DNA from 4 places in the Neorhizobium sp. NPDC001467 genome. Region 1 is predicted to be linked to each of the others. Evidence: predicted binding sites of a transcription regulator. Region 1 holds the regulator's gene; each other region holds the start of a gene.
The links. Region 1 encodes LexA, which represses DNA repair genes until DNA is damaged. Its sites were predicted from a motif close to TGTTCNNNNTGTGTTCNG; they were not measured.
Positions count from the first base shown of each region.

Region 2: a site for LexA is predicted at 3,437-3,454, ahead of recA (recombinase RecA). Genes of this name have one in related genera too.
Region 3: a site for LexA is predicted at 2,672-2,689, ahead of ACQKKX_RS03475 (putative DNA modification/repair radical SAM protein). Genes of this name have one in related genera too.
Region 4: a site for LexA is predicted at 2,288-2,305, ahead of ACQKKX_RS17330 (glycosyl transferase). Genes of this name have one in related genera too.

Region 1 is NZ_JBNNPS010000003.1:209,093-215,196, forward strand. Features, by position in the region: gene ACQKKX_RS09490 (ComEC/Rec2 family competence protein) at 1-1,141, shown strand, start outside; gene lexA (transcriptional repressor LexA) at 1,122-1,841, opposite strand; gene kdsA (3-deoxy-8-phosphooctulonate synthase) at 2,080-2,928, shown strand; gene eno (phosphopyruvate hydratase) at 3,069-4,343, shown strand; gene ACQKKX_RS09510 (FtsB family cell division protein) at 4,524-4,841, shown strand; gene pdhA (pyruvate dehydrogenase (acetyl-transferring) E1 component subunit alpha) at 5,027-6,085, shown strand.
Region 2 is NZ_JBNNPS010000003.1:323,229-329,332, reverse strand. Features, by position in the region: gene alaS (alanine--tRNA ligase) at 1-2,111, opposite strand, end outside; gene recA (recombinase RecA) at 2,288-3,376, opposite strand; gene cckA (cell cycle histidine kinase CckA) at 3,622-6,104, opposite strand, start outside.
Region 3 is NZ_JBNNPS010000001.1:677,454-683,557, forward strand. Features, by position in the region: gene ACQKKX_RS03460 (Lrp/AsnC family transcriptional regulator) at 237-704, shown strand; gene ACQKKX_RS03465 (glycosyltransferase family 4 protein) at 871-1,956, opposite strand; gene greA (transcription elongation factor GreA) at 1,988-2,464, opposite strand; gene ACQKKX_RS03475 (putative DNA modification/repair radical SAM protein) at 2,695-3,927, shown strand; gene ACQKKX_RS03480 (UdgX family uracil-DNA binding protein) at 3,924-5,384, shown strand; gene ACQKKX_RS03485 (LysR family transcriptional regulator) at 5,407-6,104, opposite strand, start outside.
Region 4 is NZ_JBNNPS010000010.1:47,154-53,257, forward strand. Features, by position in the region: gene ACQKKX_RS17325 (hypothetical protein) at 1-10, shown strand, start outside; gene ACQKKX_RS17330 (glycosyl transferase) at 100-2,013, opposite strand; gene ACQKKX_RS17335 (flagellin) at 2,326-3,270, shown strand; gene ACQKKX_RS17340 (flagellin) at 3,590-4,534, shown strand; gene ACQKKX_RS17345 (flagellin) at 4,833-5,792, shown strand.

The sequences.
Region 1 (6,104 bases):
GCTCACCCTGCCGCGCACCCGCCTGTCCGTCATCGGGCTTCCGGTGGTTGCCGCCGCATTGTTGCTGTCGTGGCAGGCCAGGCGGGAGCCGGCGCCCGACCTCCTTGTTTCCGAGGATGCCAGCCTTGTCGCCATTCTAAATGCGGGCGAAGTGGCAGCTAGCCGCACGCGCCCACCGAACTTCATTTATGCGCAATGGAAACATGCTCTTTCCTTGCCGCAGGCCACGCCCCCGACATTGCTTGATGTCTCGGAACCAGGCGCCTCGAAGGCCGTGGCCATACAATCCCGAGCCTTTGAACCCAGGCCGCAGCGACCGACCGATGTGCGAAAGGCGCCCGCACAGGAGGCGACGCCCGGTACGAAAACGACAAACGCCGTCTCCGTTGCATCCACTGCAATGTTGACAGGAGGGAACGAACCGGGACTTAGCGTGACCTTGACAGACGGAGAAGCCGGGAACCGCGAAGCGACCGGAACGGAGGGCGCTCCTGTGACGGTGGACGTGGTCGGCACAGGAGCCGAGGCAGACATCGCGTCAAAGCCCATTGTCGGCACCAAGTCCGTGATGGCGCCAAAGCCCAGCGCGGGGGCCAAGGCGGAAGTTACGCCAACGGCGACCGGAGAGGTCAAGGATCAGTTCGGGGTAAGCGCGACGCCGAAAGCGCCAGCCACGCGTCGGCCGCCACTGACACCGGAAGAAATCACCCGTGCTCGGCAGTCGATGCAAAAGGCACTCGCTACCGGAGCAAACGCCTTTACCTGCGCCGGGCGCTCATGGTGCGTAGCGCATCCGCCCAATGGTCCGACAATTGCCGTAGTGGAGGATGCGCGATTTGCCGGAGCGGCCTGCGATGTGGCGCAGGTCGTCATCGCTGCGCGTGCCCGTTACCCACGCTGCCGATCCGGCGCAATGATGATCAATGGTGAGGCGCTGAGACGCACAGGCGCGCTCGAAATTCGTTTCAACCGATCCGCCGATCCGCGCGGATGGTCCGTGGCTGCGGCCAAAGCCGGTGCGGCCCGATCATGGGACAGGCACCGCCATTATGACTGGCGACGCAACCTGTATGACGCGGGCCTGCAGGAACCGCTGCGGTCCCTCGTCGGCGCAACCGATTTCAATGATAGCGGCGAATGAGGCCGACCAGCTTTCCCTGCACCTTGACCCGTTCCTGCGGGAAAATACGCGTCTCATAGGCGGGATTGGCAGCTTCGAGTGCAATCGATGCGCCCTTGCGGCGGAACCGCTTGAGCGTCGCCTCTTCATCATCGACCAGCGCCACGACGATATCGCCCGGCGTTGCGGTATTGCCGTTGCGGATGATGACGGTGTCGCCATCCAGAATGCCGGCCTCGATCATCGAATCGCCGCGCACTTCCAGAGCATAATGCTCGCCGTTACCGAGCATTTCCGGCGGCACGGCGATTTCATGCGTCGTGTTCTGGATTGCCGAGATCGGCACACCGGCTGCGATGCGCCCCATCACCGGCACGGTGGTTGCCGACATCCGATCGTTGACGGCCGGCGGTGACGTGGCCGGCTTTACCGGTGCCACCTTGCCGAGACTGCCTTCGATGACGCTTGGTGCGAAAGGCTTGCGCGGCTGCGGCGCGCTATTATAGGCCTCCGGCAGCTTGATGACTTCCAGCGCACGGGCGCGGTTCGGCAGACGCCGGATGAAGCCGCGTTCCTCCAGCGCCGTGATCAATCGATGAATGCCCGATTTGGACGCCAGGTCCAGTGCATCCTTCATTTCGTCGAAAGACGGAGGAACGCCGGACTCCTTCATCCGTTCGTGAATAAACAGAAGCAGTTCCTGCTGTTTGCGGGTGAGCATGGCCGGGTCCTTGAATCGGAAACAAATCCAGAACAGACACTATATGTTCCATGTGTGTTCCGCAAGAGCATAAAATTGGGAGCGGCAAAGCCGTAGCTTTCTGCGCAAAGGGCGGGATGATCTATCTTGCCGTGACATGCGCGATGCTTGCTGCTAATGACGCGGTTACGAACAAGGCGACCACGACATCAGCCGTGATCCCATGCTTGGATATTTGACGTGCTTTTGAGGAGTGAACATGGCTGTCAGCGCCAAGGCCGAAGTAACCGTCGGCGAGGGGGCCAAGCAGGTCCTGTTTTCCAATAGCAAGAAGCTCTCGCTCATTGCCGGCCCCTGTCAGATGGAAAGCCGGGATCATGCTTTCATGATCGCTGGCACGCTGTCGGAACTGTGCGAAAAGCTCGGCATCGGCCTCGTTTACAAATCCTCGTTCGACAAGGCCAACCGCACCTCGATTGCCGGCAAGCGTGGCATCGGGCTGGAAAGTGCGATGGAAATCTTTGCCGATCTCAAGGCGGAATTCGGGTTTCCGGTGCTGACCGACATTCACACCGAAGAGCAATGCGAGGTCGTTGCCCGGACGGTCGATATTCTGCAGATCCCAGCCTTCCTGTCGCGTCAGACCGATCTTCTGGTCGCTGCCGCAAAGACCGGCCGCGCCATCAATGTCAAAAAGGGCCAGTTCCTGGCACCGTGGGACATGAAGAACGTACAGGCCAAGTTCACGGAAAGCGGCAATGGCAACGTCCTTTTGTGCGAGCGCGGCGCCTCGTTCGGTTACAATACGCTGGTGTCCGACATGCGCTCGCTGCCGATCATGGCGTCGCTCGGCTCGCCCGTCGTGTTCGATGCAACCCATTCCGTGCAGCAGCCGGGTGGGCAGGGCGGTTCGAGCGGGGGGCAGCGCGAATTCGTCGAAACGCTGGCGCGCGCCGCAGTGGCGGTCGGTGTTGCCGGCGTCTTCATCGAAACCCATGAGGATCCGGATAATGCACCGTCGGATGGGCCCAATATGGTGCATCTGAAGGATATGCCGAAGCTGCTTGAGAAGCTGCTGGCGCTCGATGCCATTGCCAAGGCTGCATAAGGCGCGGGGGCGGTATGTGACCCCTTGCCCCCATCCAAAGCCGACACATCCGGGCTGTAAAAGAGCCGACCTGTAATTGCCCTGTCATTGAATGTGAGCCATTTTCAGTGACCGCATGACGTCAACCTGAGGAGAGACCATTGACCGCCATTACCGATATCATTGCCCGCGAAATCCTCGACAGCCGCGGCAACGCGACCGTTGAGGTCGACGTCTATCTCGAAGACGGTACGATGGGCCGTGCCGCCGTCCCCTCGGGCGCTTCTACCGGCGCGCACGAAGCCGTCGAGCTCCGCGATGGCGGCAGCCGTTACGGCGGCAAGGGCGTGCTGAAGGCCGTGGAGGCCGTCAATACTGAAATTTTTGACGCCATTGGCGGTTTCGACGCCGAAAGCCAGATCCATGTCGACAAGACCATGATCGCGCTCGACGGCACGCCGAACAAGTCACGCCTTGGCGCCAACGCCATTCTGGGCGTCTCGCTTGCCGTCGCCAAGGCTGCCGCCGAATCGTCCGGCCTGCCGCTTTACCGCTATATTGGCGGTGCAGCCGCCCACGTCCTGCCGGTCCCGATGATGAACATCATCAATGGCGGCGCCCATGCCGACAACCCCATCGATTTCCAGGAATTCATGGTCCTGCCGGTTGGTGCGGAAACGCTGGCGGATGCCGTGCGCATCGGCTCGGAAATCTTCCATGTCCTGAAGAAGGAACTCGGCGCTCAGGGTCACAATACCAATGTTGGCGACGAAGGCGGCTTTGCGCCGGGCCTCAAGAGCGCGCCGGAAGCGCTCGATTTCATCATGAAGTCTGTCGAAAAGGCCGGCTACAAGCCGGGTGAGGACGTGTTCCTTGCCCTGGATTGCGCCTCGACCGAATTCTTCAAGAACGGCAAGTACGAGATGGAAGGCGAGGGCCGCACGCTCGAGCCGGAAGCCATGGCCGATTACCTGGCGGAACTCGCCGGTCGCTACCCGATCATCTCGATCGAGGACGGCATGGCCGAAGACGATTGGGCTGGCTGGAAGTACCTGACCGACAAGATCGGCGACAAGGTGCAACTGGTCGGAGACGATCTGTTCGTCACCAACTCGGCCCGTCTGCGCGACGGCATCAAGATGGGCACCGCAAACTCGATCCTCGTCAAGGTCAATCAGATCGGTTCGCTGACCGAAACGCTCGACGCCGTCGAGACGGCACATAAGGCGCGTTACACCGCCGTCATGTCGCACCGTTCGGGCGAGACCGAAGATTCGACCATTGCCGATCTCGCCGTCGCCACCAATTGCGGACAGATCAAGACCGGCTCGTTGTCGCGCTCGGATCGTCTGGCGAAGTACAACCAGCTGATCCGCATCGAGGAAATGCTTGGCCCGCAGGCAATCTATGCCGGCCGCTCCATCCTGAAGGGCTGATATTGCCAGGGTCGCGAGGCCCACCCGCAACCAACCGTCCCTGCATCCAGCCGTCGGAGCCCGCGCCTCAGGTCGCGGGCTTTTTCGCAGCGCGAAGCCGGCGAGACATGGTCAACGATTGCTTAAGCAAGTTCTGCGAATGTCTGTCTGATTATTGCGTGACGGGATGTCGAGACGAGCATGTGGACGAAGCAGCATAAGCCAAGAAAACTGGGCCGGTTTGTCCTTCCGGCCATCACGGTCGCTTTTCTCTCCTATTTCGGCTATCATTCGGTCCACGGCGATCTCGGGCTGATTGCCACGGAAGAATTCGAGCGCCAGCGCGTCCTGCGCGCTGACGACCTTGCCAAGCTGACGCAGAAGCGCCAGGCGCTGGAGCGTCAGGTGGCGCTGCTCAGCGACGGGTCGATGGAGCGCGACATGCTCGATGAGACGGCGCGTTACCAGCTTAACGTTTCGCGGGCGGACGAGATTGTCATTTTTCACGGCAATCCTTGACTTAACCGAATTCTAGTTAAGTCGAAAATAGTGTGTATTTACAGCGCGTTATCAATCATGTGAGCCATGCAAATATGGCATTGCTGGGGCGCGCTTTTGCCCCTATGTTACGCCTCGACACGGGGGCGCGCCTACTGGCTTAGGCGAGCCCTCATTCGATAAGCGCAGTACATAGGGAGGGATCGATGGCGCCTGCTAAAACCGCGTCCACGTCCGGCCGCAGATCCGCGGCAAAGTCTGCAAACAAATCCGTTTCCAAGGAATTCACCGGCCGCAACATGCCGGACTTCGGCAAGGACGACGAGCTTCACGCCTACCGTGAAATGCTGCTTATCCGCCGCTTCGAGGAAAAGGCCGGCCAGCTTTACGGCATGGGCTTCATCGGCGGTTTCTGCCACCTCTATATCGGCCAGGAGGCTGTCGTCGTCGGCATGCAGATGGCGCAGAAGGAGGGTGATCAAGTGATCACCGCCTATCGTGACCACGGCCACATGCTGGCCTGCGGCATGACCGCCCGTGGCGTCATGGCTGAGTTGACCGGCCGTCAGGGCGGTTATTCGCGTGGCAAGGGCGGCTCGATGCACATGTTCTCGAAGGAGAAGCATTTCTATGGCGGCCACGGCATCGTCGGCGCCCAGGTGTCGCTTGGCACCGGTCTTGCCTTCGCCAATGCCTATCGCGGCAATGACTCGGTCTCGGTCGCCTATTTCGGTGATGGCGCTGCCAACCAGGGGCAGGTCTACGAGAGCTTCAACATGGCGGCGCTGTGGAAGCTGCCGATCATATATATCGTCGAGAACAATCGCTACGCCATGGGCACTTCGACCGCGCGCGCAACGGCGCAGTCGAACTATTCGCTGCGCGGTTCCGGCTTCGGCATTCCGGGCATCCAGGTGGATGGCATGGACGTTCGCGCCGTAAAGGCCGCCGGTGAAGAAGCGCTTGCCCATTGCCGCTCCGGCAAGGGTCCGATCATTCTCGAAATGCTGACCTACCGTTACCGTGGCCATTCGATGTCCGACCCGGCCAAGTATCGCACCAAGGAAGAAGTGCAGAAGATGCGCTCCGAGCAGGACCCGATCGAACAGGTTCGCCTGCGCGTGCTGGAAAACGGCTGGGCGAGCGAGGACGAATTGAAGGCGATCGACAAGGATATCCGCGACATCGTTTCGGATTCGGCCGATTTCGCCCAGAACGACCCCGAGCCGGACGCATCCGAGCTCTATACCGACATTCTGCTCTGAGCTGCGGGGAGGAAAGAAC
Region 2 (6,104 bases), 110 kb from region 1:
CGGCGGACGCCGGCACCGACCGGGCTATCGGAGAGAACGCGGACGAGGCCGATCTCGCCGGTATTGCCCACATGCGTACCGCCGCAGAGTTCGACGGAATACGGCTTGCCGGCCTTGGCACCTTCGATGCCCGTGCCCATGGAGACAACGCGCACTTCATCGCCGTACTTTTCGCCGAACAGAGCCATGGCGCCCTCGGCAATCGCGTCATCGACGCTCATCAGGCGGGTGGTGACGGGCGCGGTCTGCAGGATGATGGCATTGGCCATATCCTCGACGCGCTGCAGTTCTTCGGCGGAAATCGGCTTCGGATGCGAGACGTCGAAACGCAGGCGTTCGGGAGCGACCAGTGAGCCCTTTTGGGCGACGTGGGTGCCGAGCACTTCGCGCAGCGCTTCGTGCAGAAGGTGGGTTGCCGAGTGGTTGGCGCGCAGGCGCGAACGGCGGGCATGATCGACGGTGAGCGCTACCGGCTCGCCGACCTTGATCTCGCCTTCTGTGACGACGGCGGCATGCGCGAACAGGCCGGCACCCTTCTTCTGGGTGTCGCTCACCTCGATGGCAAAACCTTCGCCGCGGATGATGCCGGTATCGCCCATCTGACCGCCGGATTCACCGTAGAACGGCGTCTGGTTGACGATGACCTGCACCGTATCGCCAGCCTTGGCAGTTTCGACCGTCTTGCCGTCAGCCACTATTGCCAGAACGACGCCTTCGGCGGTTTCCGTATCATACCCGAGGAATTCGGTGGCGCCGAGCTTTTCCTTGAGTTCGAACCAGATGGTTTCAGTGGCCTTGTCACCCGAACCCTGCCAGTGCGAACGGGCTTCCGCCTTCTGGCGCTCCATCGCATCGGTAAAGCCGGCAATATCCACACCGATTTCGCGCGCGCGCAAAGCATCCTGCGTCAGGTCGAGCGGGAAACCATAGGTATCATAAAGCTTGAAGGCGGTTTCGCCGTCCAGCATGTCACCCTTGCCCATCGTATTGGTGGCATCGGACAGCAGGTTGAGGCCGCGCTCCAGCGTCTTGCGGAAGCGGTTTTCTTCCAGCTTGAGCGTTTCGGAGATCAGAGCTTCGGCGCGCACCAGTTCCGGATAGGCGCGACCCATCTGTGCGACCAGAGCCGGCAGCAGCTTGTACATCAGCGGCTCGCGGGCGCCCAAGAGTTCGGCATGGCGCATGGCGCGGCGCATGATGCGGCGCAGAACGTAGCCGCGACCTTCGTTCGACGGCAGAACGCCGTCGGCAATCAGGAACGATGCCGACCGCAGATGGTCCGCGATGACGCGGTGGCTGGCGCGACGCTCGCCCTCGGCCTTCACACCGGTTGCTTCTTCCGAAGCGGCGATCAGCGCGCGGAACAGGTCGATGTCGTAATTGTCGTGCTTGCCCTGCAGAAGGGCGGCCACACGCTCGAGGCCCATGCCCGTGTCGATCGACGGACGCGGCAGATCGATGCGCTGCTCCTTCGTCACCTGCTCATACTGCATGAAGACGAGGTTCCAGATCTCGATGAACCGGTCGCCATCCTCTTCCGGCGAGCCGGGAGGGCCACCCCAGATATGGTCGCCGTGATCATAGAAGATTTCAGAGCACGGGCCGCAGGGGCCGGTATCGCCCATCGCCCAGAAATTGTCGCTGGTCGGAATACGGATGATCCGGTCGTCGGTCAGGCCGGCGATCTTCTTCCAGAGATCGAACGCCTCGTCATCGGTATGGTAGACAGTAACCAGCAGACGCTTGGCATCGATTCCGAATTCCCGTGTGATCAGGTTCCAGGCGAGCTCAATGGCGTTTTCCTTGAAATAATCGCCAAAGGAAAAATTGCCGAGCATTTCGAAGAAGGTGTGGTGACGGGCGGTGTAGCCGACATTGTCGAGATCGTTGTGCTTTCCGCCGGCGCGCACGCATTTCTGCGCCGTGGTCGCGCGAGAATAAGGACGTGTCTCAAGTCCGGTAAAGACGTTCTTGAACTGCACCATGCCGGCATTGGTGAACATCAGGGTCGGGTCGTTGCGCGGCACCAGCGGGCTCGACGATACGATCTCGTGGCCGTTCTTTCCAAAATAGTCGAGGAAGGTCGACCGGATTTCATTCACGCCGCTCATGCTACGCCCTTTGTTTCCGCCCCCGAGGCGGTTCATATCACCAGAAACCACCGGCTTTTATCGCTCACACCCATCCCTGTCCAGCCGCTCAAAAGCAAACCGGCCGCGCATCGGGCGATGGCGGCCGGTTTTCTCAAACTTTAGGGCAAGCCCGTCACAGGACGGGCCACGCTCCGTCACGCATCGCCGGCATCATCGCCGTCATTGGCATCCGGACCGCCATTCTGCAGGAAGCGGTCGGCGATCAGGCCGGCATTCTGCCGCAGCGACAGTTCGATCTCGTTGGCAAGCTCCGGGTTATCACGCAGGAAGGTTTTGGCGTTCTCACGGCCCTGCCCCAGACGCTGGCTGTTATAGGAGAACCAGGCACCGGATTTCTCGACAATGCCGGCTTTGACGCCGAGATCGATCAGCTCGCCGGTCTTCGAGACGCCTTCGCCATACATGATGTCAAATTCCACCTGCTTGAAGGGCGGCGCCATCTTGTTCTTGACGACCTTGACGCGCGTCTGGTTGCCGACGACTTCCTCGCGCTCCTTGACCTGGCCGATACGCCGGATGTCGAGACGGACGGAGGCGTAGAATTTCAGCGCGTTACCGCCGGTCGTGGTTTCGGGCGAACCGAACATGACGCCGATCTTCATGCGGATCTGGTTGATGAAGATGACCATGCAGTTCGACTTGGAGATCGAGGCGGTCAGCTTGCGCAGCGCCTGGCTCATCAGACGGGCCTGAAGACCCGGCAGGCTGTCGCCCATGTCGCCTTCGATTTCGGCGCGCGGCGTCAAAGCTGCGACCGAGTCGACGACAAGAACGTCGACGGCGCCGGAGCGCACCAGCGTGTCGGTAATTTCGAGCGCCTGTTCGCCGGTATCCGGCTGCGAAATCAGCAGGTTCTGCAGATCGACGCCGAGCTTGCGGGCATAGACCGGATCCAGTGCGTGTTCGGCATCGACGAAGGCGCAGATGCCGCCCTTCTTCTGGGCTTCGGCAATGGTCTGCAGCGCCAGCGTCGTCTTACCTGAGCTTTCCGGTCCGTAGATTTCAATGATACGACCCTTCGGCAGGCCGCCAATGCCGAGCGCGATGTCGAGGCTGAGCGAACCGGTCGATACGGTCTCGATCTCGACGATGCTGTCGTTCGAGCCGAGCTTCATGATCGAGCCCTTGCCGAAAGATCGCTCGATCTGGGAGAGTGCCGCTTCCAGCGCCTTGCTTTTATCCACCGATTTTTCCTCTACCAACCGCAAAGAATTCTGAGCCATTTGAACCAACCCTTTAGGTTATCGCCGCCACGCAATCAATCTTGTAACCGAGGGCTCATTCGTACTCTTTTTGTTCTCATTTGACAAGAAGGCACGATGCAATTGCCTCAAATGCTCTTTCAGTCCTGCGTTCCGTTAATGTTCTCAACCATATAGCGAGTCGCGTGCATCGCGAGATCGATCCGGCCGCGCGGCACCCGCCCCCCCGCTCTCAGCCAATTCGACAGATGATTCGCGTGCGCTGCTCAGTCCTGCCGGTCCAGCATCTCGCGCACTGTTACGGCCAACTGCTTCAGCGAGAACGGTTTGGGCAGGAAACCAAATTTCGCATCAGCCGGAAGGTTCCTGGCGAAGGCGTCTTCCGCATAGCCGGACACGAAGATGAATTTTAGATCCGGATAGTTCTTGCGCAATTCGCGCAGCAGGGTCGGGCCGTCCATTTCCGGCATCACGACGTCGGAAACGACCACATCGACCTTTCCTTCAAGCTCTTCCATGATGTCGAGCGCCTCAACGCCCGAGCCGGCCTCGTGCACGGTATAGCCACGGGTTTCCAGCATGCGCTTGCCGCCCCGCCGTACCGCCTCCTCGTCCTCCACAAGAAGAACGACGGCGGAATTGCCGGTCAGATCGACATCCGCATTGGCGGACACCGCATCGGCCTTCGGTGCTTCGACGACAACGGTCGCCTCGCCTGCGGCTGAGGGGTCACCAGCCGCGGGTGCAACGACGGGCTCCGGAATATGGCGCGGCAGGAAGATTCGGAAGGTCGTCCCCTTGCCGACTTCCGATTCGGGATGGATGTAACCGCCCGACTGCTTGACGATGCCATAAACCATGGACAGGCCGAGACCGGTTCCCTTGCCCACTTCCTTGGTGGTGAAGAAGGGTTCAAAAATCTTGTCCATGATCTCAGGCGGAATGCCGGTGCCGTTATCGGCCACTTCCACCATGACCATATCTTCTTCCGGCAGGTCGGCGCCGGCATAGGTGCGGCCTTCGTCGGCGGTGACGTTGCGGGTACGAATGGTGATGCGGCCGCCTTCCGGCATGGCGTCTCGGGCATTGACGCACAGATTGATCAGCACCTGTTCGAACTGCGAAAGATCGGTGCGGACCGGCCAGAGATCGCGGCCGTAATCGACGTCGAGCTTGACATTGGTGCCGGAAATCAGCCGGTCCACGAGCATGCGCAGGTCGCCGACGACATCGGTCAGGTTGAGCACGCTCGGCCGCATCGTCTGCTTGCGCGAGAAGGCGAGCAACTGGCGCACCAGCACGGCGGCGCGGTTGGCATTGCGCTTGATTTCCATCAGGTCCGCAAAGCTGGCATCGGCCGGGCGTGCCTGCAGAAGCAGGTGGTCGGAGGACAGAAGGATTGCGGTCAGCACGTTGTTGAAATCGTGGGCAATACCGCCCGCCAACGTACCGACGGCATTCATCTTCTGCGTCTGCGCCATCTGCGTTTCGAGCGCCTTCTGCTCGGTCGTCTCGAAGGCGTAGACGATCGCCAGCTCTTCCGGCGCCTCGTCGCTCTCGTCGATCACGGCATTGACGAAGAAGCGCACATAACGGTTCTCGTCGCCCGGATGGCGGCTTTCCAGTGGCGCGATATCGCTCTGGCGGTCCTTGGCCTCGGCCAGCGCATGGGCAAGCTGCGGCCGTACCGCCTCGTTGAAGATGGTTTCGAGCGGTGCCCCCGCCTCGGCCTCGTCGCGCGAGACGACGCCGGAAAAAAGTTTGAGGAACGGCGCGTTGACACGCAGGATCTTGCCGTTGCCGTCGACGGAGGCGATCGCCATCGGCGTGTTGTTGAAGAACCGGGTAAAGCGCATGGCAGACGACGACAAGTCGGCCGCTTCGCCCTTGGGCCGCGCCAGCACGATGGTACGGCTTTCGCCCGGCGCGCCGTCACGCGTGGTCGTGACGCTGTGCACGAGACGGGCCGGCAAGCTCTGGCCATTGGCACGGCGCAGATCGAGGTCCAGCGTTTCCGTGCGCGTCTGGCCCGGCGTCGCCTGCACGGACTGAATCAGCGCCATGCCTTCGCCGGCCACAAGATCGGTCATGGTCAGCGAGCGGGGCACGAACTTGGTGAGGTCGTAGCCCAACCATTCGGCCAGAGTCGCGTTGAGGTAGAAAATTTCGCCCTTGCGGCCGGCCGAGAAAAAGCCCGCCGGCGCGTGGTCTAGATAATCGATGGCGTTCTGCAATTCCCGGAAGAAACGCTCCTGGTCGTCGCGTTCCGAAGTGATGTCGGTGATCTGCCAGATATCCAGCGGCTTTCGCGAGGCGCCATTGGCAAGAAGCCGCGCCTTGAGCCGATACCAGTGCGCGCCGGACCCGTTATTGCCCGCCCGTCCGAGCGGCTTGAGCAGCCGGAACTCCTCATGACCCTCGCGGCCCTCGCGCAGGGCCGCCGTCAAACGATAGAGCGCCTCCGTCGATTCGCGATTCTTGGACAGAAGCGTTTCAAGCGATTGCGCCTGGGCGGCGCTCGTTGCCCCGGTCAGCCGGCCATAGGCAGCATTGGCATAGATGATGCGGCCCTTCGCGTCGGTAATCAGAATACCGTCCGGATGCGCGCCAAGAAAACCGCGGGCCAGATCGTCGGACCGCGACTGCGGCATGACTTCGACGAGACCGATCACCGAAGACACGAGAAAGAAGATCCCGACCATGGCAAGAATGCCGAGCACTCCCAGCACCAGCTCGCTGTCGAGCGCTT
Region 3 (6,104 bases), on a different contig from region 1:
CGGCGCAGGGCCTGGAATGTTTGAAAGCTCGACCTCTATATGGTGACGCCTCGGCATTCCACCGCCGACGAACCTTCATTTATGATTGTTCCATGCGGAGATTCAAGGGCAGCCATGCATTTCCAACAGGTCTTCGCGCGGCTGTGCAACAAACCATCGTCCTGATGGAAGATTGTTGCGGAAGACGGCGATTGCTGTAGAGGATGCTTGCGTGAGCAAGACAGAAAGGCAAAGCCGTGATCCGCGTCGAACTGGACAGCATTGATCTGAAAATTCTGCGCGAATTGCAGGCGGATGGTCGCATGACCAATGTCGAACTTGCCGACCGGGTCGGTATTTCCGCTCCACCCTGTCTGCGGCGGGTGCGCAAGCTGGAAGAGAGCGGCATTATCGAAGGCTATCATGCCATGCTCAACGGACCGAAGCTCGGCTTCGATCTCGTGGCGTTCTGCATCGTCGGACTGAAGCACCAATCGGAAGCCAACCTCAAATCCTTTGCCGCTGCGACAGGCGAATGGCCGACGGTGCGGCAAGCGTGGATGGTCTCCGGCGACAGCGACTTCCTGCTCCATTGCGTTTCGGAAAATCTGACCAAATTCCAGGACTTCGTGATTGAGGTTCTGACCGCGAACGAGCATGTGGACACTGTCCGGACGATGCTGACGATCCGTGAAGTCAAGAAGATGGGACTGATCGAGATGTGAGGCGCCACTGGTCTGCGCATGCCGAGACATGCCAGGCCATCGCTTCGAGCCGCTCGAACGTCAGGCCAAGTCGTTGCCGCTGGCTTTTCTCAAACGCCGTGCGCCGGGATGCGGATGCGAAATTGATGACAATGACGCGCATGCGCGGATCTTGTCCGGAAGCTTCTCAGACGCTGGTCGTGAGACAATGACCGCCAGCCAGACGGGTGTAGATGGCGTTCAATTTCGCAGCCTCTTCCTCGATGCTGAACTGTTCGGCAGCCCGCGCAAGCGCGCAGGCGGCGGCCGAGACCCGACGCGGTTCGTCATCCATGAAGCCCGCGGTCGCGATCGTCATGGCGTCGAGATCGTCGCGCGGCACAATGCTGCCGGTTTCGTGTTGGCCGGTCTCGACGAGTTCAGAAAAGGCGCCGACATCGGTGGCCACCACCGGCACGGCGGTCGCCATCGCTTCCAGAGGGGTCAGTCCGAACCCTTCCCAGCGCTGCGGTGCGACGAAAAGATCAAGCGCTCTATACCAGTCGGCGATATTGGTGTGCTCGCCCACGAACAGGATCCGATCGGAAAGCCCGGCTGCGGCGACGCGGGCCTTGAGATCGTTTTCGAAACTCACATGCGGCGCGGTCGCACGACCGGCAACGATGGCCGTCCAGTCAGGGCGCTGCGGCAAAAGACGGATCATGCTGTCGACAAACAGGTCCGTGCCTTTCTGGTGACGCACCCTGCCGAAACAGCCGACAATCTTCTTTGCGCTATCCAGCTTGCAGGCGCGCTTGGCTGCGGCTCTATCGGCCGGCGGTGAGAAACGTACCGTGTCTATGCCGTGCAGCACGACCGTGCTGGGCACGTGGAGATAGGCCGCCGTGCGCGCGCTGGTGGCCACCACGGCATCCATTTTCGAAATCAGCCAGCGCGTCCAACGGGTGTGCGCTCGCTGCGAAGCGGACGTGAAGACGACGCGGATCTTCATCCGAAGCACATCGCGCATGACGATGGCCGGCAGCATTTCGAGATTGCGGCGGGCATGCCAGACGCGCACCTGCCCGTCCGCAGGCGCTGCCCATAGCTGCGCGAGGTCCCTAAACCGTATAAAGGGGAGGGTGCTGGGCAGGCCAGGCCCCAGCGACGCAACATGCTGACCCTGCCGGTTCTGGACCGGCAGAAGCTGGATGATGGTCGATGTCACGCCCGAGAGACGGCGTTTGAAATTCGGCGCAATCACCTGCACCTTGCGAATGTCGGCAAGCGGCACGTCGGGCTCCGGCAGGAAGGCGTGGGGCTGTTCAGCCCCAGGTAACGGCGATGATTTCGTAGGCCTTGGAGCCGCCGGGAGCGACAACCTCGATCGAATCGCCCGCTTCCTTGCCGATCATCGCACGAGCGATCGGAGAGGAAATGGAAATGCGGCCCTGTTTCACATCGGCTTCCTGATCGCCGACAATCTGATAAGTCTTCTCCTCGTCGGTGTCCTCATCGACGAGCTTGACCGTGGCGCCGAACTTGATGGTCGAGCCGGACATTTTCGACAGATCGATGACCTCGGCGCGCGCCGTCAGGTCCTCAAGTTCCGTCACCCGGCCTTCGTTGTGGCTCTGTGCTTCCTTGGCTGCATGATATTCGGCATTTTCCGAAAGATCGCCATGCGCGCGCGCTTCAGCGATGGCCTCGATGATGCGCGGACGTTCTTCCTGCTGGCGCCAACGCAGCTCCTCCTGAAGCTTCAGGAACCCGTTCGACGTCATCGGTACTTTTTCCACCATTTCCTCGTCCTCGACCCTGTATCCGCCACGCGCGGACACAAAAAGAAAGAGGTCCCGGAGCAAAACTCCGGAACCGTCCGAAAATCATTATTTGCATCAGTATAACAGAATTCTGACGGCAAATTCCAACAAAAACGAAGATAGGGCAGGCGGCGCGATTTTCACAGAGGGACGCCGGTTTTTACAGACTTTCTTGACAAGGCGGCCAAGAACGGATAGTGAACGCGCTAATGAAGAAGTCGCTCAAAGAACGTCTCGCCATTCTGTCCGATGCCGCCAAATATGATGCGTCCTGCGCATCGAGCGGCACGACGAAAAGGGATTCGTCAAAGAGTGGCGGGCTGGGTTCGACGGAAGGCTCAGGCATCTGCCACGCCTATGCACCGGATGGTCGCTGCATTTCGCTCCTCAAGATCCTGATGACGAATTTCTGCATTTATGACTGCGCCTATTGCATCAACCGGTCGTCAAGCAATGTCGAGCGGGCGCGCTTTTCGGTCGAGGAAGTCATCTGGCTGACGCTCGAATTTTACCGGCGCAATTATATAGAAGGTCTTTTCCTGTCCTCCGGCATCATCCGGTCGTCCGACCATACGATGGAGGAAATGGTACGCATTGCGCGTGAACTGCGCACCGTCCACAATTTTCGCGGTTACATCCATCTGAAATCCATACCGGAAGCTTCGGCGCATCTGATCGAGGAGGCGGGTCTTTATGCCGATCGGCTGTCGATCAATATCGAATTGCCGACGGATGCCGGGATCGGCAAGTTCGCGCCCGAAAAGCATCCTGACAATATTCGCCGGTCGATGGGCAATCTGCGGCTCAAGATCGAGGAAATGGCCGATCCGACTATGCAGACGAAGCGGCGCCGAAAATTTGCGCCGGCAGGACAGAGCACGCAGATGATCGTAGGGGCGGATGCAGCCGACGATGCCACCATTCTGGGCACCAGTGCGCGTCTTTACGGAAGCTATGGCCTCAAACGGGTCTATTACTCGGCATTCAGCCCCATCCCTGATTCCTCGAAGAACCTGCCGCTGATCAAGCCGCCTTTAATGCGGGAGCATCGTCTGTACCAGGCGGATTGGCTTTATCGGTTCTATGGTTTCGACATCAGCGAAATCACGTCATCGCAACCGGGCGGCATGCTGGATCTCGATCTGGATCCAAAGCTGGCCTGGGCGCTGGGCCATCGCGACCGGTTTCCCGTCGATGTCAATCGCGCCGACAAGGAGACCCTTTTGCGCGTGCCCGGCTTTGGCACCAAGACGGTAAAATCCGTTCTGTCGGCGCGCCGGTTCCGGCGGTTGCGGCTTGAGGATATCGGACGACTCGGTGTTTCGCTGAAAAAGGTGCAAGCCTTTATCGTCGCCGAAGGATGGACACCGCATCGACTGGTTGATCGCACCGATCTGCGCGCAATGTTCATGCCCAAGCCGGAGCAATTGTCGCTGCTATGACAGAGACCTGCTTTCTGGAGGGGCGAGGCGAGCTTCGCGAATGGCGGGATGCGGCAAGACGCTTCCTTCTGGCGGGCATCGAACCGCAGCACATCGACTGGCGATTGCGCAGCGAGGCGCAGGGGCTGTTCGATGATGATCCATCCGACACGCGGGATCTGGCCGTCACGAACCCGGACCGGCAGATCCATGTGCCGCCGGCGTTTCTCAAGCTTGCGGATGCTGTCGTCTGCCATTCCGATCCGGGCCGCTTCGCGCTGCTCTATCGCCTGCTGTACCGTCTGTTGCAGGATCGCCATCTTCTGGACGTCAAATCGGATGTTGATGTGGTGTCGGCGTATAAGATGCAGAAATCGATCGGCCGCGACTACCATAAGATGACCGCCTTCGTGCGTTTCAAGGAACTGCCGCTGGCGCCGGGTGTCGCCGGTCGGCGGCGCTTCTTTGCCTGGTTCGAGCCGGATCACTTCATTGTCGCCCGCGTCGCGCCATTCTTCCAGCGACGCTTCACCGACATGGACTGGATCATTGCCACACCGAAGGGATCGGCATCCTGGGACGGGGACAGTTTGCGCACGACGACCGGTCCCGCCACAAAGCCGGATGTAAAGGACGACACGGAAGAACTGTGGCGCACCTATTACGCATCCATCTTCAACCCGGCCCGGCTGAAGGTGAAGATGATGATGACGGAAATGCCGAAGAAATACTGGAAGAACCTGCCTGAGGCCGACCTGATACCGGGGCTGATTGCCGGTGCGGAAGCCAGCGTGATCGACATGGCGCGTCGGCAGGCGAGCGAGCCGCTGCCCTTTCACCACCGACTGCAGGAAGCGGCCGCCCGGGTGCCGGCAATGCCGGCCCCGACGGCCGGAACGATCGATGCCCTGCGCGAGGAGGCGCGCCATTGCAGCCGTTGCGACCTTCACTGTCGCGCCACACAGACGGTTTTCGGAGAAGGGCCGGCCGATGCGCGGGTGATGATTGTTGGAGAACAGCCCGGCGATCACGAGGATCTTGCCGGACATCCGTTCGTTGGGCCTGCCGGACGGGTGTTCGACAATGCCTTGTCGCTCGCCGGGATCGAGCGTCACCGGCTCTACGTCACCAATGCCGTCAAGCATTTCAAGTATGAACCGCGCGGCAAGCGGCGCATTCACCAGCGTCCGAACATGGGAGAAGTGCAGCAATGCCGCTGGTGGCTGACGCAGGAAATCGATCTGGTCAAGCCGCGCCTGATCGTTGCCATGGGTGCGACGGCTCTGTTTTCGCTGATCGACCGGAAAGACCGGCTGGATGATGTGCGAGGACGGCCGATTCGGATGGACGCTGAGCGAACGCTTTTCGTGACGGTTCATCCATCCTACCTGCTGCGAATACCGGATGAGGGGCGCAAAGCGCAGGAGCTGGGCCGCTTTCACGACGATATGGCGCATGTCGCCCGCCTGGCATCGTGATGTCCGTCATACGCGCTGACGGTCAGCGCCACAGACCCTCCTCATTCGCCGCCTTGACGAAATCGATGAAGGCACGCAGCGGTGCGGGTACCAGCCGGCGGCCGGGATAATAGAGAAAAGGGCCGGAATAACTCTGCCACCAGTTTTTCAGGACGGGTTCGAGTAGCCCGCTATCGAAATAGGGTTGCAGCCAGTCTTCGAAGAGGGCGATGATGCCGGTGCCGGCAATGGCCGCCTCGACAGCGAGATCGCTGGCGCCACCCGCCGAAACGATCAGCGGCCCGACCGGGTCTACGCGGACGATCTCGTCATCCCTTTCGAATTCCCAGGGTGTCGTCATCGCTCCGCTTGGAAAGCGCCCGCGGATGCAGGCGTGACCCAGCAGATCACTCGGATGCTGCGGTCGGCCGGCGCGGTCGAGATAGGCGGGTGAGGCGGCTGTGGCACTGCGCTGGATGCGCGGGCCGATCGGCACCGCGATCATGTCCTGCTCCAGCCTTTCGTCATAACGGATGCCGGCATCGCAGCCCGCCGCCAGAATATCGACAAAACTTTCATTGGTGACGATTTCGAGGCGGATATCGGGATAGGCCGCGAGGAAAGGCGAAACGATCTTCGGCAGGACGAGGCGGGCAGCGCTGACCGGAACGTTGAGGCGAAGCGTGCCGGCCGGGCGATCGCGAAAACCATTGACGACGTCGAGGGCGGCCTCGACTTCGC
Region 4 (6,104 bases), on a different contig from region 1:
CCCGGGCTGAAGCCTTTGAAAGCTTGCTCGCCAATACAGTAGATACGAAAAAGGCCGCCCTTGAAGCGGCCTTTCTCGTATCTACTGTATTGGCGCCCTTTAAAGAAACGGCGCCGTGCGGTCGGGCAGGGCAGGCACGTCGATATGCTCCGGCGGCAGGCCCTTTCGCGCACGCTCCGCCATCATCTCGAACGCGGTTTCCAAGTGCCGGCAGAAGCGTTCGGCATCAAAGAGCGGTTTGACCATGCGGTTTTCCTCCAGCCGTTTGCTGAAGGCGGCGACCTTGTCGCGGTCGGAAAAAAGCTCGGCAGCCAGGCGCACATAGTCCGCCTCGTCGCGGGCGACCATTTCCGGCAGGCCCATCGCGCACAACAGGCTTTCCGAAACGCGCGAGGCGAAATGCGTTCCCTTCAGCGTGAGTACCGGCAATCCGGCCCAGAGCTGTTCCGAGGTCGTCGTATGGCCGTTATAGGGAAAGGTGTCGAGGCCGACATCCGCCAGCGTGATGCGCGACAGATGCTGCTCGAAGGGCACGACCCTGGTAAAGACGATCCGCTCGGCTGCAATGCCGGCGTCGGTCAGCTTGCGCTCGATATTGTTCTGCGCCTCGCGCGACTTGACCATGATCCAGATCACGCTGCCCGGGGTCGCCTTCAGCACGCGGATCCACAGGTTGATCGTGCGGAGCGAAATCTTGCGGGTGGCGTTGAAGGACGCAAAGACGAAGGCATCCTGCGGCAGCCCGGCTTCCGCGCGCGTGAACATGCCGGTCTGCGCGGCCGGCTGGTTCGGATTGTTGGGCTGGTAGCATTCCGGCATGCGGCAGAATTTTTCCCAGTAATGCGGCTTGGCCCGATCCGGCAGGACCTTGTGGTCGCCGATGACATAGTCGAGATCGACATTGACCGTCGTGCCCGGAAACCCGAGCCAGGCGACCTGGACCGGCACCATGGTCTTGTTGAGGATCATCGCCCGTCCACCGCGGGTATGGCCCTTGAGGTCGATGAGGATGTCGATGCCGTGCTGTTCGATCACCTGCGCCGCCTCGGCGTCGGTCATGTCCCCGACAGAGACGATGCGTCCCCACTGCCGGCGCTCTGCCTCCTGTTCATCGAGGAACTTGCCGTCCGTATAGCAGAACAGGGTGATGTCGAAGCGCTCGGTATCGTGCGCCCGCAACACGGCATTGAGCAGTTTCATGGTCGCATGCATGGCCCAGAAATCCGACGACAGATAGCCGATGCGGATTTTCCGAGCCCATTGATGCGGGGCCGAACGGCGCTGCCGCTGCTTGTCGAGGGAATAGGCGTCGGGGAAATAGCCGACCTTCTTGTTCATCGCCTCGTTGGCGAGCCAGGTCAGGTTGTAGAAGGGCGCCTCGACCTGCAACAGCGTCTGCGGCGTTTTTGCAAGGATGCGGTCAAGTTGCGGCTGCAGCCGTTCGATTTCCTTGTAATTGTTGACCTCGCGCTGGGTGACGAGATGGGCCATCAAAAGCGGCAGGCTTTTCGGCATTCGTGCCTGCATGGCCGCCAGCGCCTCGCGGTCGGCCGTGTCGTCCGCAGCACCGGTCAGCAGCATGAAGGCCAGACCGGTATGCTTGGGATTGCTGCTTGCCGAAAGGACGGGCAGGAAGGCGCGGATTGCCTGCTTCTCGCCACGCTTACGAAACAGGCTGGCGATGATGAAGGCGAGATCCGCATCGTGCTGGGCCTTCTGGAGCAGGGGCAGGCCGAGGCTGAGGGCCGCATCGTCATGGCCGAGTTCGAAATGCAGCTTCATTGCCTCGGCATAATAGGTGTCCGCGTCCGGGCCGCCCAGTTCGGCGGCAAGAACATAGGTATGGGCAGCTTCCGTCTTGAAACTGAGGGCAATCAGCGTCCTGGCCAGAAGCGCGTAGGTCTTGGCGTCCTTGGCATGATCCAGCAGCCTGTTGAGCGCAGTCAAGGCATCGGTATAGCGACCACGCTCAAAGCTCTTTGAAGCATCGGCGAACAGGGTCAGAGGGGTCAAGGCGGGCTCCGGGCGATCTGGTTTCGAGAGGGGAGGGCGCCGGCAAATGCGCACGATCCCCCGCCGTGCCAGCGATAGCCGCTCAAGCTTGCCCGAAGCGGGTGTGGATTATGCAAAAATGTTGGATTTTATGAGATGTTGCGACGCGCCGCTTAAGGAATCCGAAATCATTGTTTGCGAGTGTCAGCATCACATGACGGGTTTGGTTTTCTCCAGCGAGAGAAGCCGAGTGGGCATGAAGCCAGACGTCATCGCCGGTATTTACAGCCCGGTATGTCCCCACCGTATTCTGTTTAAAAGGGACTAAATTCCATGACCAGCATTCTCACCAACGCCGGTGCAACCGCCGCTCTCTCCACGCTGCGTTCGATCAACTCCGAAATGGAGACGACCCAGAACCGCATCTCGTCGGGCTACAAGGTTGAAACCGCTTCGGACAACGCTGCTTACTGGTCGATCGCAACTACCATGCGTTCGGACAACAAGGCTCTCTCCACCGTTCAGGACGCTCTCGGCCTCGGCGCTGCCACGACCGACGTTGCCTACACGGCTCTGGAAGCCTCGATCGACGTCGTAGACGAGATCAAGTCCAAGATCACCGCGGCTTCGGAGCCGGGCGTTGACAAGGACAAGGTCCAGAAGGAAATCAAGCAGCTTCAGGACCAGCTCCTGTCGATCGCCAAGTCGGCTTCCTTCTCGGGCGAAAACTGGGTCTACCACAGCGCCGACTCGTCTGCCGGCACCCAGTCCATCGTCGGTTCGTTCAACCGCGATAGCGAAGGCAGCGTCAGCCTGACGACCCTGAAGTTCGACACGTCGAACTCCTCGCTGATCTACGTTGACGGCGACGGCAAGGTCGACAGCTCGGGCGACGCTCTGCTCTCGCAGAACATCACCTATGTCGGCACCGACGGCAACGACGTAACGGCTGGCTTCTCCGTCATGTCGCTCGACGTCAGCACGCTCGACACGGATGCAAAGCTGGACGAAGCCCTCAAGGCCATCGACACCGTTCTTCAGGACATGACGGACGCTGCCGCGGACGTCGGTTCGATCAACAGCCGTATCGACATGCAGACCGACTTCGTCGCCGACCTGATGGACAGCATCGAAACCGGCGTCGGCAAGCTGGTTGACGCCGACATGAACGAGGAATCGACCCGCCTGAAGGCTCTGCAGACGCAGCAGCAGCTCGGCATCCAGGCCCTGTCGATCGCAAACGGCTCGACGCAGAACATCCTGTCGCTCTTCCAGTAAGATCGGCTTCATCTGCCAGAACAAAGGTCGCGCCCTCCGGGGCGCGATTTTTTTTTGAGCTTATATCCTGTTTTTTGATCGCGCTTTTCGCGCCCCTTCGCCGAGGTGCTGGGCGATAAAGTCTAACTTCCTGACCTCGTTAACGAATATTCGGTTTTGGATTTACGGTTCATTAAGGACGTTATGGTTAATTGGTCCTACTCAAGCGGTGCGTCTCCAGCGTAAGCAGTCGAGACGAGCATGATGCGGCTCACCCCTTGCCGGAGAGAAACCGGAGTTTGTTTTATCAGATTCAGTTCGTACTGAGAGGCATCGATCCATGACCAGCATCCTCACCAACACGGCCGCAATCGCAGCTCTGTCCACCCTGCGCTCCATCAATACCGACATGGAGACCACGCAGAGCCGCATTTCGTCGGGTTACGAAATCGAGACTGCCAAGGACAACGCTGCCTACTGGTCGATCGCGACCACCATGCGTTCAGACAACAAGGCTCTCTCCACCGTCCAGGACGCGCTCGGCCTCGGCGCCGCGACGTCCGATGTCGCCTATACGGCTCTGGAAGCCTCGATCGACGTCGTAGACGAGATCAAGTCCAAGATCACCGCGGCTTCCGAGCCGGGCGTTGACAAGGACAAGGTCCAGAAGGAAATCGAGCAGCTTCAGAACCAGCTTCTGTCGATCGCCAAGTCGGCTTCCTTCTCGGGTGAAAACTGGGTCTATCACAGCGCCGACGCGACTGCCGGCACCGAATCCATCGTGGGTTCCTTCAACCGTGACGGCGAAGGCAATGTCAGCCTGACCATGCTGAACTTTGACACCACCAAATCCTCGCTGATCTACGTCGACGGCGATGGTGCAATCGACAGCAACGGCGACGCTCTGCTCTCGCAGCACATCACCTATGCCGGCACCAACGGCGACGTAACGGCTGACTTCTCGGTGATGTCGCTCGACGTCAGCACGCTCGACACGGCTGAAAAGCTGGACGAGGCCCTCAAGGCGGTCGACACGGTTCTTCAGGACATGACGGACGCTGCCGCGGACGTCGGTTCGATCAACAAGCGCATCGACATGCAGACCACCTTCGTCGCCGACCTGATGGATAGCATCGAAACCGGCGTCGGCAAGCTGGTCGACGCCGACATGAACGAGGAATCGACCCGCCTGAAGGCCCTGCAGACGCAGCAGCAGCTTGGCATCCAGGCCCTGTCGATCGCCAATACCTCTTCGCAGAACATCCTGTCGCTGTTCCAGCAGTAAGACGCTCAAACTCCCAGATACGAAGGCCGCGCTCTCCAGCGCGGCCTTTTTACGTTGATTTTTCGGGTACGGTGGTGCCCTCCGGGTCGAGGCTGGTGCGAGGCTTAACCCGTGCTTAAGCAAGGTTAAAACTCCGTATTGCATTAACGCCTCATTAACCATATTGGCTTTAACCGTAGTTTAAAGAACGTATGGGTCGACCAACAGGGCAAAATGGCTGGTCGGCAAGCATGATGCGTCCGCACGTTGCCGGCAGGCTCCGGTATGTCCCGCACTCCTCAAGGGGCATTTATTTCAGATGACCAGCATTCTTACCAATACCGGTGCCATGGCGGCGCTGCAGACCCTGCGTTCGATCAATTCCGACATGGAGACGACGCAGAACCGCATCTCCTCGGGCTACCGGGTCGAAACCGCTGCGGACAACGCCGCCTACTGGTCGATCGCAACCACGATGCGCTCCGACAACTCGGCGCTCTCTACCGTCGAGGACGCGCTCGGTCTCGGTGCCGCCAAGACGGATACCGCCTATACGGGTCTCGAAGCCGCCATCGACGTGATGACCGAGATCAAGTCGAAGATTACCGCCTCGCGCGAGCCGGGCGTCGACAAGACGAAGATCGACAAGGAGCTTTCCGAGCTCAAGAACCAGTTGTCCTCCATTGCCGAATCCGCGTCCTTCTCGGGCGAGAACTGGCTCTACAACACCGCCACCACCGGCATGCCGACCAAGGAAATCGTCGCTTCTTTCAACCGTTCGACGGATGGTGCGGTGTCGCTGACGACGCTCAATTTCGATGCGGCGGAATCGGTGATGATCGATACGTCCAGCGCCGGCGGCGGTATCCTGACCAGGGACTGGGACGTGACGGACGCAGACGGCAACGTTATCGGCACCTATTTCCTCATCGACGCCGACAGCACCGATCCGGCCTCCGGAACCGAGGTCAAGCTGGATGACAACACCACCGATACGCAGATCGACGGCATGCTGGTGGCGGTTGAAAAGATGCTGCAGCAATTGACCGATTCGGCCGCCAATCTGGGCGCCGTCAGCAGCCGTATCGACCTGCAAACCACCTTCGTGTCGACCCTCATGGATGTGATCGACAAGGGCGTCGGACGTCTGGTCGACGCCGACATGGACGAGGAATCGACCCGCCTGAAGGCATTGCAGACGCAGCAGCAGCTCGGCATCCAGGCGCTGTCGATCGCCAATACCAACGCCCAGAACATCCTTACGCTGTTCCAGCAGTAACGGGCTCGGGGAGGCGACCGGCCTCCCTCCTTTACAGGCTGTTTCTGGCATCGTCTTTTCGCCGGGCCCCGGTCATCGGCAACGGCGACGCTGGACCGCGCATTTGCCCTGTCGCGGTCCAGCATCTTCATTTTCGCACAAGTTTGACTGCCTAGTTTGTCGCAAACGTATCCGCACGAGGCTTGCCTGCCGCGTGCCGGTCCTCCGCTCTTGAACGGGACAGCGCAATGATTGCAGTGGTGAATTTTTGGCTTTGGCCCGCCTGTGCGCGCGGCCGGTCCGCAGTCCCGGGCAGAATATACGGAGCGCGGG